Regions from separate parts of the Paracidovorax wautersii genome, predicted to be linked through region 1. Evidence: predicted binding sites of a transcription regulator. Region 1 holds the regulator's gene; each other region holds the start of a gene.
What was found. Region 1 encodes NrdR, which represses ribonucleotide reductase genes. Its sites were predicted from a motif close to CACNANATNTNGTG; they were not measured.
Positions count from the first base shown of each region.

Region 2: QE399_RS07220 (ribonucleoside triphosphate reductase) is a predicted target of NrdR. The motif match lies at 2,212-2,225, and genes of this name have one in related genera.
Region 3: QE399_RS02410 (ribonucleoside-diphosphate reductase subunit alpha) is a predicted target of NrdR. The motif match lies at 1,905-1,918, and genes of this name have one in related genera.

Region 1 covers NZ_JAVIZX010000001.1:3,003,310-3,008,305, forward strand. Annotated here, with positions in the region: gene QE399_RS13605 (O-acetylhomoserine aminocarboxypropyltransferase) at 1-122, opposite strand, end outside; gene QE399_RS13610 (CBS domain-containing protein) at 218-673, shown strand; gene aroC (chorismate synthase) at 813-1,910, shown strand; gene nrdR (transcriptional regulator NrdR) at 2,195-2,644, opposite strand; gene glyA (serine hydroxymethyltransferase) at 2,676-3,920, opposite strand; ZMP/ZTP riboswitch at 3,957-4,112, opposite strand; gene QE399_RS13630 (lytic transglycosylase domain-containing protein) at 4,137-4,996, opposite strand, start outside.
Region 2 covers NZ_JAVIZX010000001.1:1,577,942-1,582,937, forward strand. Annotated here, with positions in the region: gene nrdD (anaerobic ribonucleoside-triphosphate reductase) at 1-67, opposite strand, end outside; gene QE399_RS07220 (ribonucleoside triphosphate reductase) at 162-2,180, opposite strand; gene QE399_RS07225 (TetR/AcrR family transcriptional regulator) at 2,418-2,987, shown strand; gene QE399_RS07230 (cytochrome b) at 3,044-3,625, shown strand; gene QE399_RS07235 (hemerythrin domain-containing protein) at 3,741-4,166, opposite strand; gene norR (nitric oxide reductase transcriptional regulator NorR) at 4,331-4,996, shown strand, end outside.
Region 3 covers NZ_JAVIZX010000001.1:514,014-519,009, forward strand. Annotated here, with positions in the region: gene QE399_RS02400 (sigma-54-dependent transcriptional regulator) at 1-1,119, shown strand, start outside; gene ampD (1,6-anhydro-N-acetylmuramyl-L-alanine amidase AmpD) at 1,103-1,702, shown strand; gene QE399_RS02410 (ribonucleoside-diphosphate reductase subunit alpha) at 2,009-4,915, shown strand.

The sequences.
Region 1 (4,996 bases):
GACTCGAAGACGAACGAAGTGCTGAGGTGGATGGGCACGGCGCGTGCGCCGGTGGCGGGGTCGGGAACGGCGCCCGCATGCAGAGCCAGCGTATCAAAGCCAGGGTCCGAGTAACCGGGCATCTTGTCTCCTGTGTTTCGAATCAGGGGAGGATTGTGGGCTATATTTCTGCAGAACAGCCGCCATTCAGCGCGGCCACAGCATCTCCGGAGACCCCATGAAAGTCAGCGACATCCTTCGCGTCAAAGGCAACACCCTCTACACCGTGACACCGGACGAGCCCCTCGCCCAGGCTGCCGTGGTGATGGCCGAGAAGGACATCGGTTCGCTGGTGGTGATGGAGCACGGTGACCTGGTGGGCATGCTGACGTTCCGCGAAGTGATCCAGGCCATGGTCAAGAACAGCGGCAACGTGGGCAACATGCTCGTGCGCTCGGCCATGGACGATGCGCCCCTGACCTGCACGCTGGAAACCGAGATGGACGAAGTGCGCCGCATGATGCTCAACCGCCATGCGCGCTACATGCCGGTGATGGACCGCCGCATGCTCATGGGTGTGATCAGCTTCTACGACGTCGCCAAGGCCGTGGTGGACAGCCAGAACTTCGAGAACAAGATGCTCAAGGCCTATATCCGCGATTGGCCGGAGAAAGACTCCAGCCCCGCCGCCTGATCCCCGCATCAGAGCGAAAAAGGCTGCTGGCGCTTGTGCAACGGGCGCCAGCAGCTATTTTTTTATGAGCATGGGCGGCCACCGCGCTGCGCCGGTGTGCCGCCCGGGCTGCCCGCGGGCTCTGGGATAATCGCCGCCCATGAGCGGCAACACCATCGGAACCCTATTCGCAGTCACCAACTTCGGTGAATCCCACGGCCCGGCCATTGGCTGCGTGATCGATGGTTGCCCGCCCGGCATGGCGCTGACCGAGGCCGACATCCAGGCCGATCTGGACCGCCGCCGTCCCGGCACCAGCCGCCACGTGACCCAGCGCGCCGAGCCCGACGCGGTCGAGATCCTCTCGGGCGTGTACGAAGGCAAGACCACCGGCACGCCCATCGCCCTGCTGATCCGCAATACCGACCAGCGCAGCAAGGATTACTCCAACATCGCGCAGAGCTTCCGCCCGGGCCACGCCGACTACACCTACTGGCACAAGTACGGCATCCGCGACCCGCGCGGCGGCGGGCGCTCCTCCGCCCGGCTGACCGCGCCCACCGTGGCCGCAGGCGCTGTGGCCAAGAAGTGGCTGGCCGAGAAGTACGGCACGCGCTTTCGGGCCTGCATGACGCAGATCGGCGAACTGGCCATCCCCTTCGAGAGCTGGGAGCATGTGCCGAACAATCCGTTCTTCGCGCCGGTGGCCGATGTGTCTGCCTACGAAGACTATATGGATGCGCTGCGCAAGTCGGGCGATTCGTGCGGCGCGCGCATCCGCGTCCAGGCCACGGGCGTTCCCGTCGGTTTGGGGGAGCCGCTCTATGACAAGCTCGACGCCGACATCGCCCATGCGCTCATGGGGCTGAATGCGGTCAAGGCGGTGGAGATCGGCGCTGGTTTCGACAGCGTGGCCCACCGCGGAACGCACCATGGCGATTCACTCACGCCCGGCGGCTTCGCCAGCAACAATGCCGGCGGCATCCTGGGCGGTATCAGCAGCGGTCAAGACATCGAGGCGTCCATCGCCATCAAGCCCACCAGTTCGATCATCAGCCCGCGCGAATCCATCGACGTGCACGGCCAGAGCACCGAAGTCATCACCAAGGGCCGCCATGACCCCTGCGTGGGCATCCGCGCCGCGCCGATCGCGGAGGCGCTGCTGGCACTGGTGCTGATGGACCACGCCCTGCGCCACCGCGCGCAGTGCGGCGACGTGACCCAGGCCGTGCCCCCCATCAAGGCCTCGCTGCTCTGATTCTGGCGGGCCGGGGCCGCCATCGGGCGGCCGAGGTGGAAGCGCTTGTACGAGGCGCTCGCTCTGCATCTGCGTGGCGTGGGCGAAGGGTTGGGCCGTGGGCGTTGGCGCACGTCCTCGAGGACATTCAGCGCAGGGCGTCCGGCCGGGAAGCACGCCTGGCAAGCGCCGCCGTGCGGGCTGCTTGTTGGTGCCAAATACAGGGTTTGCGCCCGCCAATCAAGCGCATGCAGCTATATTTTCAATAGCAACGTGTGGGCGCCTGCAAAGCGCGGCCCTGGGTGCTACTTGCGCACTTCATCCACCAGTGCGCGGAACTCGTCGATGTCCTCGAAGCTGCGGTACACGCTGGCGAAGCGGATATAGGCCACCTTGTCGAGCTTCTTGAGCTCGCGCATGACGAGTTCGCCGATGCGGTGGGACATCACTTCCCGCTGGCCGAGGTTGAGCAGCTTTTCCTCGATGCGCTCCATGGCGGAGTCGATCTGCGTCGTGCTCACGGGGCGCTTGCGCAGCGCCAGCTTGAACGAGCCGAGCAGCTTGTTGCGGTCGTAGTCGATGCGCCGCCCGTCCTTCTTCACCACGGCGGGGAAGTTCACCTCCGGCCGCTCGTAGGTGGTGAAACGCTTCTCGCACGCGCCGCACTGGCGGCGGCGGCGGATGAAGTCCCCTTCCTCCGAGACACGGGTCTCGACGACCTGGGTCTCGGCATGGCTGCAGAAGGGACACTTCATGGGGCAGGGCGCGGGCGGGCGGGGCGCCGGATCAGCGGTAGACCGGGAAACGGCTGGTCAGCGCGTGGACCTTGGCACGCACGGCGGCCAGGTTGGCCTCGTCCTGTGGGTTGTCCAGCACATCGGCCAGCAGGTTGGCCGTGATGCGCGTTTCTTCTTCCTTGAAGCCACGCGTGGTGATGGCCGGCGTACCCACGCGGATGCCGCTGGTGACCATCGGCTTCTCGGGGTCGTTCGGGATCGAGTTCTTGTTGATGGTGATGTGCGCCTGGCCCAGAGCGGCTTCGGCCACCTTGCCGGTGATGCCCTTGGAGCGCAGATCCACCAGCATGACATGGCTTTCGGTCCGGCCGCTCACGATGCGCAGGCCGCGGGCGATCAGCGTCTCGGCGAACACCTTGGCGTTCTTCACCACCTGTTGCTGGTAGGCCTTGAACTCGGGCGTCAGCGCTTCCTTGAAGGCCACGGCCTTGGCGGCGATCACGTGCTCCAGCGGGCCGCCTTGCAGGCCGGGGAAGATGGCGGAGTTGATCGCCTTCTCGTGCTCGGCCTTCATCAGGATGATGCCGCCGCGCGGGCCACGCAGGCTCTTGTGCGTGGTGGAGGTGACCACGTCGGCGAAAGGCACCGGGTTGGGGTACTCGCCTGCAACCACGAGGCCGGCATAGTGGGCGATATCCACCCAGAAAATGGCGCCGACTTCCTTGGCGATCTTGGCGAAGCGCTCGAAATCGATGCGCAGGGCGTACGCCGACGCGCCGGCGATGATCAGCTTGGGCTTGGACTCGCGCGCCTTGGCTTCCAGCGCGTCGTAATCGATCTCTTCCTTGTCGTTCAGGCCGTACGAGACGATGTTGAACCACTTGCCGCTCATGTTCAGGGGCATGCCGTGCGTCAGGTGACCACCTTCGGCCAGGCTCATGCCGAGGATGGTGTCGCCGGGCTTCAGGAAGGCCAGCAGCACGGCCTGGTTGGCCTGCGAGCCCGAGTTAGGCTGCACGTTGGCGGCGTCGGCGCCGAAGAGCTTCTTCACGCGGTCGATGGCCAGTTGCTCGACCACGTCCACGTTCTCGCAACCGCCGTAGTAGCGCTTGCCGGGATAGCCTTCTGCATACTTGTTGGTGAGCTGCGAGCCCTGGGCCGCCATGACGGCGGGCGAGGCGTAGTTCTCGCTCGCGATCAGCTCGATGTGCTCTTCCTGGCGGACGTTTTCCGCCTGGATGGCCGCCCAGATTTCGGGATCGGCTTGTTCGACAAGAATATTGCGTTGGTACATGGCGTGGCAGTCCTATGAACTTGTGTCCCTTGAAACAAGGGCTGCCCAGGCGAACGGCGGAACGCAGGGAAGAGAAGCAGGGCCCTGCGGTACGCTTCCCAGTGGTTCACAGGAGAAAGGCCCCCTGCCGGATTCCACGTCAGCGGCAGTGACTGCAGGTCACCGCGCCTATCGCCAGTCGCGTACCCCGGTAGTGTAGCCGAGGGGCGTGGCGTTTCAGGGCGTGGCCGTGGCGCCGTGCTCGGACAGCAGTGCCACCTTGTCGCCCACAGCGCCTGCGGCGGGCACGGTGGCTGCAGCGGCGGCTGCATCAGCCGCGGCAGGGGCCGGCACGCTTTGGGCCGGCGCCTTGGTGGAGAGCATGGGTGGCGTGGCGGGCGCTGCGGGCTGCAGGGGCACGGCACGTCCGCTGGCGACTTGGCGCAGACGGAAATGCTCCGCCAGCACCTTGGCCGCGTAACCACCGTCGTCAGGCAGATTGGCCGCACCCACGTAGAAACGCAGACCGCCTTCGAGCGAGCCGGCGCGGGTGATGCATTCCTGCAGCACCTTCACGCCCACGCGCAGGTTGCTCACCGGATCGAAGGCCGCAAAGTGGCCGCCGAAATTCTGGTACTTGTCGGTGTGCACGCGGGTCATCACCTGCATCAGGCCCTGCGCACCTACCGAACTCTGAGCGAACGGATTGAAGCTGGATTCCACAGCCATGATGGCCAGGATCAACGTGGGATCGAGCTTGGTACGGGTACCGATGTCATAGGCTTCGGATACCAGCACCGCCAGGGGCTCGGGCGCGACGCGGTATTTCTTGCTCAGCCAGTACGCCACTGCGGCCTGCTCCTTGGGCAGGTCCTTGGGGTTGCCGGCCGTGGCGCGATCGATCGCGCCCAGCTCGATGGGCGTGCCCAGCAATGCCTCTTGGCGGGCCTGGAGCCAGCCCATCAGGCGTTCTTCGCCAGCCTGGCGCAGATCGGGCCGCGCCGTAAGGGTGATGGCCGCGAAAGCCACGGCCAATCCGAGAAGGGCGAAGCCGCTGTGTGTGATTTCAAGAAAGCCGTCGACGATGTCGGAGGCGA
Region 2 (4,996 bases), 1.4 Mb from region 1:
CGTCGGTCAGTTGCACGTCGGAGGCCGCGGCGAGGGCGCCTTGTTCGGCAACGGAATACTGGCTCATGGAAGGTCCTTTCGGTGGTGGAGAAAATGCTTCGGTATTGATAGCTAGATGCGCTTGTCCATCAAGCGCTTGAGGCCGATTTGGCTTGAAATCCTCAGGCCGCCAGGCGTTGGCGCTTGGCCTGCAGGCGTTCTTCGTCGCAGGTGGGGCAGAACGGGTGTTCGCCCGCCAGGTAGCCGTGCGTGGGGCAGATCGAGAACGTGGGCGTCACCGTGATGTAGGGCAGGCGGAAGTTCGTCAGCGCGCGCTTGACCAGCTGGCCGCAGGCCTCGCCGCTGGAGATGCGTTCACCCATGTACAGGTGCAGCACCGTGCCGCCGGTGTACTTGGACTGGAGTTGCTCCTGGCGCGTGAGTGCCTCGAACGGGTCGCTGGTGTAGCCCACGGGCAGCTGCGACGAGTTGGTGTAGTACGGCTGCTCGGCCGTGCCGGCCTGCAGGATGGCGGGCCAGCGCTTCTTGTCTTCCTTGGCGAAGCGGTAGGTCGTGCCCTCGGCGGGCGTGGCCTCCAGGTTGTACAAGTGGCCGGTTGCTTCCTGGAAGTCCGTCATCCGCACGCGCACATGGTCCAGCAGCCGCACCGCGAAGGCGTGGCCCCACTCGCTGGTGATGTCATGCGCGTCGTGCGTGAAGTTGCGCACCATCTCGTTGATGCCGTTCACGCCCAGCGTGCTGAAGTGGTTGCGCAGCGTGCCCAGGTAGCGCTTGGTGTAGGGGAACAGGCCCTGGTCCATCAGGCGCTGGATCAGCTTGCGCTTGGTCTCCAGGCTCTGCTTGCCCAGCTCCATCAGCCGGTCCAGCGCATCGAACAGGCCGGCTTCATCGCCCGCATGCAGATGGCCCAGGCGCGCGCAGTTGATGGTGACCACGCCCAGGCTGCCCGTCTGCTCGGCGCTGCCGAACAGGCCGTTGCCGCGCTTGAGCAGCTCGCGCAGATCCAGCTGCAGCCGGCAGCACATCGAGCGCACCATGTTCGGCTCCAGCTCCGAATTGATGAAGTTCTGGAAGTAGGGCAGGCCATACTTGGCCGTCATGTCGAACAGCAGGCGCGCGTTCTCGCTCTCCCACGGGAAGTCCTTCGTGATGTTGTATGTGGGGATGGGGAAGGTGAACACGCGGCCCTTGGCGTCGCCCGTGGTCATCACGTCGATGTAGGCGCGGTTGATGAGGTCCATCTCGGCCTGCAGGTCGCCGTAGGCAAAGGGCATCTCCTGGCCGGCGATCATGGGCACCTGCTCGCGCAGGTCCTCGGGGCAGGTCCAGTCGAACGTGAGGTTGGTGAACGGCGTCTGCGTGCCCCAGCGCGAGGGCACGTTCAGGTTGTAGACCAGCTCCTGGATGCACTGGCGCACGGCGGCGTAGTCCATGGCATCCACGCGCACGAAGGGCGCCATGTAGGTGTCGAACGAAGAGAACGCCTGCGCGCCGGCCCACTCGTTCTGCAGCGTGCCCAGGAAGTTCACGATCTGCCCCACGGCCGAAGACATGTGCTTGGCAGGGCCCGCCTCCACCTTGCCGGGCACGCCGTTCAGGCCCTCGTGCAGCAGCGTGCGCAGCGACCAGCCGGCGCAGTAGCCGCTGAGCATGTCGAGGTCGTGGATGTGGATGTCGCCATTGCGGTGCGCCTCGCCGATCTCGGGCGTGTAGACGTGCGACAGCCAGTAGTTGGCCGTGACCTTGCCCGCCACGTTCAGGATCAGCCCGCCCAGCGAATAGCCCTGGTTGGCGTTGGCGTTCACGCGCCAGTCGGCCCGCGTGAGGTATTCGTTGATGGAGCTTTCCACATTCACCAGCGTCTGCCGGTCCGCGCGCAGCGTGGCGTGGCGCTCGCGGTAGGCGATGTAGGCGCGGGCCGTGGCCAGGTGGTTGGCGGCGATCAGCGTCTGCTCCACCACATCCTGGATCTGCTCGATGGTGGGGGCCTCGCCATGGAAACGGTGGATCAGCACCTTGGTGGCCTGCGCGGTCAGCAGCTGCGCCTCGTCGCCGTCGAACTCACCCGTCGCCGCGCCTGCGCGCTGCAGCGCGGAGCGGATCTTGCCGGCATCGAAAGCGGCGTGTTGGCCGCTGCGCTTGATGACGTCGCGGGGCAGGGAGACGAGGCTGGATGGCATGCAGGAACACTCCGGTCGGATGGCTTGAAAACACTACCTATGGTGTGCACCATACCTGCCGGACGCTATAGGTAGTTTGATGAAGCGCAAGGGCGGAGACCGCGATGCACCCGCACCCTGCGCCCCTTGGTTCCCCGCGATTCATTGACATACGAGATGTATGTGAATAGCATGCGCCCCACAATGACCCAGGCCCCAGCCCCCCCGCCCAAACGCCAGCGCCGCAGCCGCGCGGCCATGATCGAGTCCACCCGCGCACTGCTTGTCGCCACGGCGCGGCGTGCGTTCGCGGCGCAAGGCTATGCCCAGACCTCGATGGATGACCTCACCCGCGAGGCCGGGCTGACCCGCGGCGCGCTGTACCACCACTTCGGCGGGAAGCCCGGGCTGCTCGCCGCCGTCATCGGACAGATCGAGGCCGAGGTGGGCGCGCGGCTGGACGCCGTCTCCCGGGCGGCGCCCACGCCGTGGGAGGGCTTCTGCGGGCGCTGCCGCACCTACCTCGAACTGGCCCTGGAGCCGGAGATCCGCCGCGTGATCCTGCAGGACGCCCGCGCCGTCTTCGGGGACGTGCCCCAGCCGGCGCAATCGGTGGGCATCGCCGCGCTGGAGGCGGCCCTGCAGCAGCTGATCGCCGAAGGCTCCGTGGCGCCGCTGCATGCCGGCGCCATGGCGCGCATGTTGTACGGCGTGGTCACCGAGGCGTCGTTCTGGATCGCCGAGTCCGATGGTGATCCCGAGTCGCGGCTGGCCGATGCCCTGCAAGGCCTGGGGCGGCTGCTCGATGGTTTGCGGCCACGGGCCTGACCGCTCGCCTCCCCATTGCCCCGTTTTTGTCGTTTTCGCCTCTAGGAGTCCGGCCCATGCGATGGACCAACACCGCCACCCGCTACGGCGCCCTTGCCCAGTTTTTCCACTGGACGAGCGCCGCCGCCTTCATCGGCGCGTATGCCATCGTGTACTACGTCATCTGGTTCATGGACGACATGTCCGATGAGGCCCTGCCCGTGCTCAACATCCACTGGGCGCTGGGCCTGTTGGTCGGTGCGCTGGTGCTGCCGCGGCTGTGGTGCCGGTGGCTGGACGTCCCGCCGCAAGACCCGCCCGGGTCGGCCCTGGAGCACGCGCTGGCGCACACGGCGCACTGGGCGCTCTACGGCTTGCTCGTGGTGATGCCGCTCACGGGCTACCTCGGCACCGGCGCGCCGACGGACTTCGGGCTGTTCACCGTCACAGGCTTCAACGAGACGGCCCTCTTCGGCTGGATCGGCCGCACCGGGTCCGTGGGCTGGGAGGCGTTCGAGGCACCCATCGATGCCGTCCACCACTTCCTCGGCAAGTATGTCGCCTGGGTCGTCGTGGCCCTTCACGTGGCGGCAGCGCTGACGCACCACTGGGTGCGGCGTGACGATGTGCTGCTGCGCATGCTGCCGGGCCGGCGCTGAGCGAGGGCCAAAAAAAACCGGCCCAGCGGGCCGGTGAAAGGCAGAGGCCGGAGCCCGCCGATGGATGACTGATAGAAGGGAATACGAAAGAAGATGCGGCGCCAGGGCCCGGCCATCAGGCGGGAACGGCGTCCAACGCTTCGATGCGCGGATAGAAATCGCGGTTCTCGCGCTGCATGCGCTCGTGCACGCGGCGCAGCACGATGTTGGCGTCCCGGCGAAAGCCCGTGCCATCGGCCCGCACGCTCGCGGGCGTGTTCCAGCGCCGCGCGAAGGCGTCGTAGTCCTGCGCGATCGAGGCCATCTCCTGCTGGTACTGCTGACCCATGCGGGCCAGTGCAGCATCGCCCTCGTGCTGCAGCGCGGGGTACAGCGCGCGGTCTTCGGCGGCGAGATGCAGCTTGATGGTGCTGCTCATGGCGACGATCTGGCGCGCGATCTCGGTGGCGTGGTCTTCCACGCCCGCATGGGACAGGTGGCGCAGCGTGGCGATGCTCTGCAGGATGTCCACGTGCTGGTGCTTGAAGCGGTCGAGGTTCACGGTGTGCGTCCTTTCGGGGGTGTCGGGCCTTTGGAGAGGCTGCTTGATGCAACGCAAGCCGCAGGCCAACCCCGCGCCCTTACGAATCAAGCGCTTGCACGAGCTGATGGTGAAATCAACCGTTGTGAATGGGGTAATAATGACCTGAACGGGTTTAAAACACCATGCTGTCTGCCGCGCCCCTCCTCGCCGATCTGAATGCCGATATGCCACTGCCTGAGCGCATGCAGCATCTGGTCGACCATTTGCGCCATCTCTTCGGCTGCGGGGCGGTGGCCCTGCTCAAGCTGGAGGAAGACCATCTGCGGCCGCTGGCCGTGACCGGGCTGGTCGGCGACGCGCTGGGCCGGCGCTTCGCCGTGGGCCAGCATCCCCGGCTCGCAGCCATCCTGGGGCGGCGCCAGGTAACCTCGTTCGAGCACGACAGCACGCTGCCCGACCCCTACGACGGACTGCTCGACACCCGCATCGGCGAGCCCTTGCCTGTGCACGATTGCATGGGCGTGGGCCTGCAGGTCGACGGCGCCGTCTGGGGTGTGCTGACCCTCGACGCGCTGCAGACGGGCGCCTTCGATGCGGCCGCCCGCGAGCGCCTTGCCGAGTGCGCCCCGCTGGTGGAGGCGGCCATCCGCATGTCGCGGCTGGAACAGGAAGTGCGGGCGCTGCGTGCCGCGGCCGATGTCCCGGCGGGCCCGGGCGCAACGGATGCGCGGCCGCACGCTGCCGCCCCCCGCGAGGTCGAGATCGTCGGCCGCAGCGACGCCATCACCCGTCTGCTGCATGAATTGGGCGTGGTGGCCGCATCGGAGCTGCCGGTGCTCCTGCTGGGC
Region 3 (4,996 bases), 2.5 Mb from region 1:
GAAGGTACGTCCGTCCGCGCCGCGCAGCCAGTGCCCGACGCGGCGACGGACAACCCGGCCCTGCAACGGCTGGTCGGCCCATCGGAGGCCATGCGCAACGTCAAGCAGCGCATCGCCAAGGTGGCCCGGAGCATGGCGCCGGTGCTGATCCGCGGCGAGTCCGGGACGGGCAAGGAACTGGTCGCCCGCGCACTGCACGCCTGCAGCCAGCGCGGTGACCGGCCTTTCGTGGCGGTCAACTGCGGCGCCATTCCAGAAAGCCTGCTGGAGGCCGAGTTCTTCGGCGCGCGCAAGGGCTCGTACACCGGCGCGGTGCAGGACCGCGACGGCTATTTCCAGGCCGCCCGAGGCGGCACGCTGTTTCTCGACGAGATCGGTGACCTGCCGCTGGCCATGCAGTCCAAGCTGCTGCGCGCCATCCAGGAGCGCAGCGTGCGCCCGCTCGGCTCCGTGCAGGAAGAAATGATCGACGTGCGCATCGTCAGCGCCACGCACCGCGATCTGGCCGCCGACGTGCAGGCCGGACGGTTCCGGCAGGATCTCTATTACCGCCTTAACGTCATCGAACTGCTGATCCCGGCCCTGCGGGAACGGCGCGAAGACCTGCCGGCCCTGTGCGAGGCCTTGTTGCTGCGCATCGGCCAGGAGTCCGGCGTGCCCGTGCCCCGCCTGAGCGCGTCGGCACTGGCCTGCATCGCGCAGCACCCGCTGCCCGGCAACGTGCGCGAGCTGGAAAACCTGCTGCACCGCGCGGTCGCGCTCAGCGACGCCGGCGAACTGCAGGTAGACCCGCCACCCGCGGCCGCGGGAGCAGACCCGGCGAACGCGCCCCCGAACCCGGCAGCCTCTGCGGCCGCCGAAGAGCCGCTCGCCGCGCCCCCGCTTGCCCCGGCGGGGCCGGCAGTGAATGCCGCCGCACAGCCATTGCCCAGCGATCTGCAGGGCTGGCTGGACCTGCAGGAGAAGGACATTCTGGTGCGCGCCTTGCGCGAGACCGGCTTCAACCGCACGGCCACTGCGGCACGGCTGGGCATCAGCCTGCGCCAGATCCGCTACCGTATCGCCCGCCTCGGCATCGCCACGCCGCAGGGCGGCGACTCCCATGACGACGAAACCTGATCCCACCGGCGACACGCAAGGCGCATGGGACGGCGGGCGCTACCTACCGGCCCGCTACCTGGCCTCACCCAACTTCGGCCCCCGACCACTGAGCGCGGCAGTGGACCTGGTCGTCGTGCACTCGATCAGCCTGCCCCCGGGCCAGTACGGCACGGGCTGCGTCCAGCAGCTCTTCACCAACCGCTTGGACTGGGATGCCCACCCCTACTTCCAGAGCATCCGAGGCCTGCAGGTATCCGCGCACTTTTTCGTCACACGCGAGGGCGTCATCTGGCAGTTCGTGGACTGCGATCAGCGCGCGTGGCATGCCGGCCCCTCCAGCTACCGTGGGCGAGAGAATTGCAACGACGATTCCATCGGCATCGAACTGGAAGGCCTGGAGGGCCAGTGCTTCGAGGAAGCGCAGTACGCGTCCCTCACTGCCTTGTGCCAGGACATCGCCTTGCGCTACCCGATTGCGCACATCGCCGGTCACGAAGATATCGCTCCAGGACGCAAGCAGGATCCGGGGGCCGGCTTTCGCTGGGAGCGGTTGCGGGATGGATTGGGCTGGCCTGTGGCGCGTTTCCCACGCCGCCGCTGAGCGGGGCGGAGCGGCCTGAAAAAAAGCGGGGCCGTCCCGGCATGAACGGCCTGCAGATCGCGTATCCTCGCCGGCCCGGCCGGTTTTGCGACACCAGAATCCGCCGATCCGCTGCGGTCTGTCCGTACGGATTCATCTGGTTGCAAGCGCTTCACCCGCTTCGCGCGGTACACTACCTGTAGTGCCTTGCGGTCGCCACACACCCCATATATAGTGTGCTCCGGCTTCCAGCCGGCCCATCTTCCTTGCAGATCGGCACCCGTCCCGCCGACCTGCCTCCCCGACAGCCCACAGAGAGGAAAACCCATGCAAGCTGCGCCCCATCTTTCGTCCGCCGACGCCGCTCAGCGCCCCGTCCAGCCCGCTTCCCCCGCCGAAGCCGCCGACTCCGCAGAGACGCTCACCCACTACCAGATCATCCGCCGCAACGGCGCAGTGGTGCCCTTCGAGCCCCAGAAGATCGCCGTCGCCCTGATGAAAGCCTTCCTCGCAGTGCATGGCACCCAGGGGGCGGCTTCGGCCAGCGTGCGCGAGACGGTGGACGCCCTCACCCAGGGCGTGGTCCGGGCGCTGATGCGCTCGCGTCCCAATGGCGGCACCTTCCATATCGAAGACGTGCAGGACCATGTCGAGCTGGGCCTGATGCGCGGCGAGCACCACGAAGTGGCGCGCGCCTACGTCCTCTACCGCGAACGCCGCACTCAGGAGCGTACGCACCACCAGGAGCAGCTGGCCCCGGCCACGCCCGCCCTGCACGTGATCGACAACGGCCAGCGCGTACAACTCGACATCCTGCGCCTGCACGGCCTCATCGAATCCGCGTGCTCCAACCTGGGTGCAGACATCAAGGCCGGCCCCATCGTCACCGAGACGATGCGCAACCTCTACGACGGCGTGCCCATGGACGAGGTCTACAAGGCCTCCATCCTGGCCGCGCGCACGTTGATCGAAAAGGACCCCGACTACACCTACGCCACCGCACGCCTGCTGCTGCACACCATCGTGCGGGAAGTGCTGGGCCGCGACGTCGTCCCCGCGGACATGAGCGCCGCCTATGCCGCCTATTTCCCTGAGTTCATTCAGAAGGGCGTGGACAACGAACTGCTCGACCCGCGGCTGCTGCAGATGTACGACCTGCACAAGCTCGGCGCGGCACTGAAGGCCGAGCGGGACCAGCAGTTCGATTACCTGGGTCTGCAGACGCTGTACGACCGCTACTTCCTGCACGTGCGCAAGACACGCATCGAACTGCCGCAGGCCTTCTTCATGCGCGTGGCCATGGGCCTGGCATTGAACGAGGTGGATCGCGAAGCCCGCGCCATCGAGTTCTATGAAGTGCTGTCGTCGTTCGACTTCATGTCGTCCACGCCTACCCTGTTCAACAGCGGCACGCTGCGCTCGCAGCTCTCCAGCTGCTACCTGACCACGGTGCCCGACGACCTGGACGGCATCTATGAATCGATCAAGGAAAACGCCCTGCTCTCCAAGTTTGCCGGCGGCCTGGGCAACGACTGGACGCGCGTGCGCGCCCTGGGCTCCCACATCAAGGGCACCAACGGCGAATCGCAGGGCGTGGTGCCTTTCCTGAAGGTGGTGAACGACACCGCCGTGGCGGTGAACCAGGGCGGCAAGCGCAAGGGCGCCGTCTGTACCTACCTGGAAACCTGGCATCTGGACATCGAAGAGTTCCTGGAGCTGCGCAAGAACACCGGCGATGACCGCCGCCGCACGCACGACATGAACACGGCCAACTGGATCCCCGACCTGTTCATGCGCCGCGTGATGGAAAAGGGCACCTGGACGCTGTTCTCGCCCTCCAACGTGCCCGACCTGCACGACCTGTTCGGCGCCGACTTCGAGAAGGCCTATGTGGCCTACGAGGAAAAGGCCGCACGCGGCGAGATCAAGCCCTCGCGCACCATCCAGGCCACCGACCTGTGGCGCAAGATCCTGACGATGCTGTTCGAGACCGGCCACCCCTGGATCACGTTCAAGGACGCCTGCAATGTGCGCTCGCCCCAGCAGCACGCCGGCGTGGTGCACTCGTCCAACCTGTGCACGGAAATCACGCTCAATACCAGCGACACGGAAACGGCCGTCTGCAACCTGGGTTCCGTGAACCTCATGCGCCACCTCAAGGACGGCGCCAACGGCAAGGAACTGGACCACGCCAAGCTGCGCAAGACTATCTCGGTGGCCATGCGCATGCTCGACAACGTCATCGACATCAATTACTACGCCGTCGAAAAGGCCCGTGCCTCCAACATGCGCCACCGTCCGGTGGGCCTGGGCCTCATGGCCTTCCAGGACAGCCTGTACGAACTGCGCATTCCCTACGCCTCCCAGGCGGCAGTGGAATTCGCCGACCAGTCGATGGAAGCCATCTGCTACTACGCCTACTGGGCTTCGACCGAACTGGCCAAGGAACGCGGCAAGTACGACAGCTACACCGGTTCGCTGTGGGACCGCGGCATCCTGCCGTTCGACACGCTGGACCTGCTGGAAAAAGCCCGCGGCGGCTTCGTCGAAGTGGACCGCTCTTCCACGCTGGACTGGGATGCCCTGCGCAAGAAGATCGCGCAGGACGGCATGCGCAACTCCAACTGCGTGGCCATCGCGCCCACCGCCACCATATCCAACATCGTCGGTGTGGACGCGTCCATCGAACCGTCGTTCGGCAACCTGTCCGTGAAATCCAACCTGTCGGGCGAGTTCACCGTGATCAACGGCTACCTGGTCCGTGATCTGAAGCGCCTGGGCCTGTGGGACGATGTGATGGTCATGGACCTCAAGCACTTCAAGGGCTCGCTGCATGCCATCGACCGCGTGCCGCAAGACGTCAAGGCGCTGTACTCCACCGCCTTCGAAGTGGCTCCTTCGTGGCTGGTGGAAGCCGCGTCGCGCCGCCAGAAGTGGATCGACCAGGCCCAGAGCCTGAACATCTACATGGCCGGCGCATCGGGCAAGAAGCTCGACGATACCTACAAGCTCGCCTGGGTGCGCGGCCTCAAGACCACGTACTACCTGCGCACGCAAAGCGCCACCCACGTGGAGATGAGCACCGTGAACACGCGTCAGCTCAACTCCGTGTCCTCCGGCAGCGACGCCGGCGGCGTGAGCGCGGCGCCTGCACAGCCAGTGGCTGCAGCAGCCCCCGCAACCGATGTGCGCTTCACGCCCATCGAAGACCAGACCTGCGAAGCCTGCCAGTGACAACAGGCCTGCGAAGGGCGAAGAGGTGCACACCTCTTCGTGCCTTTTCGCATGTGCTGTAGAGCAACAAATCACGGCAGC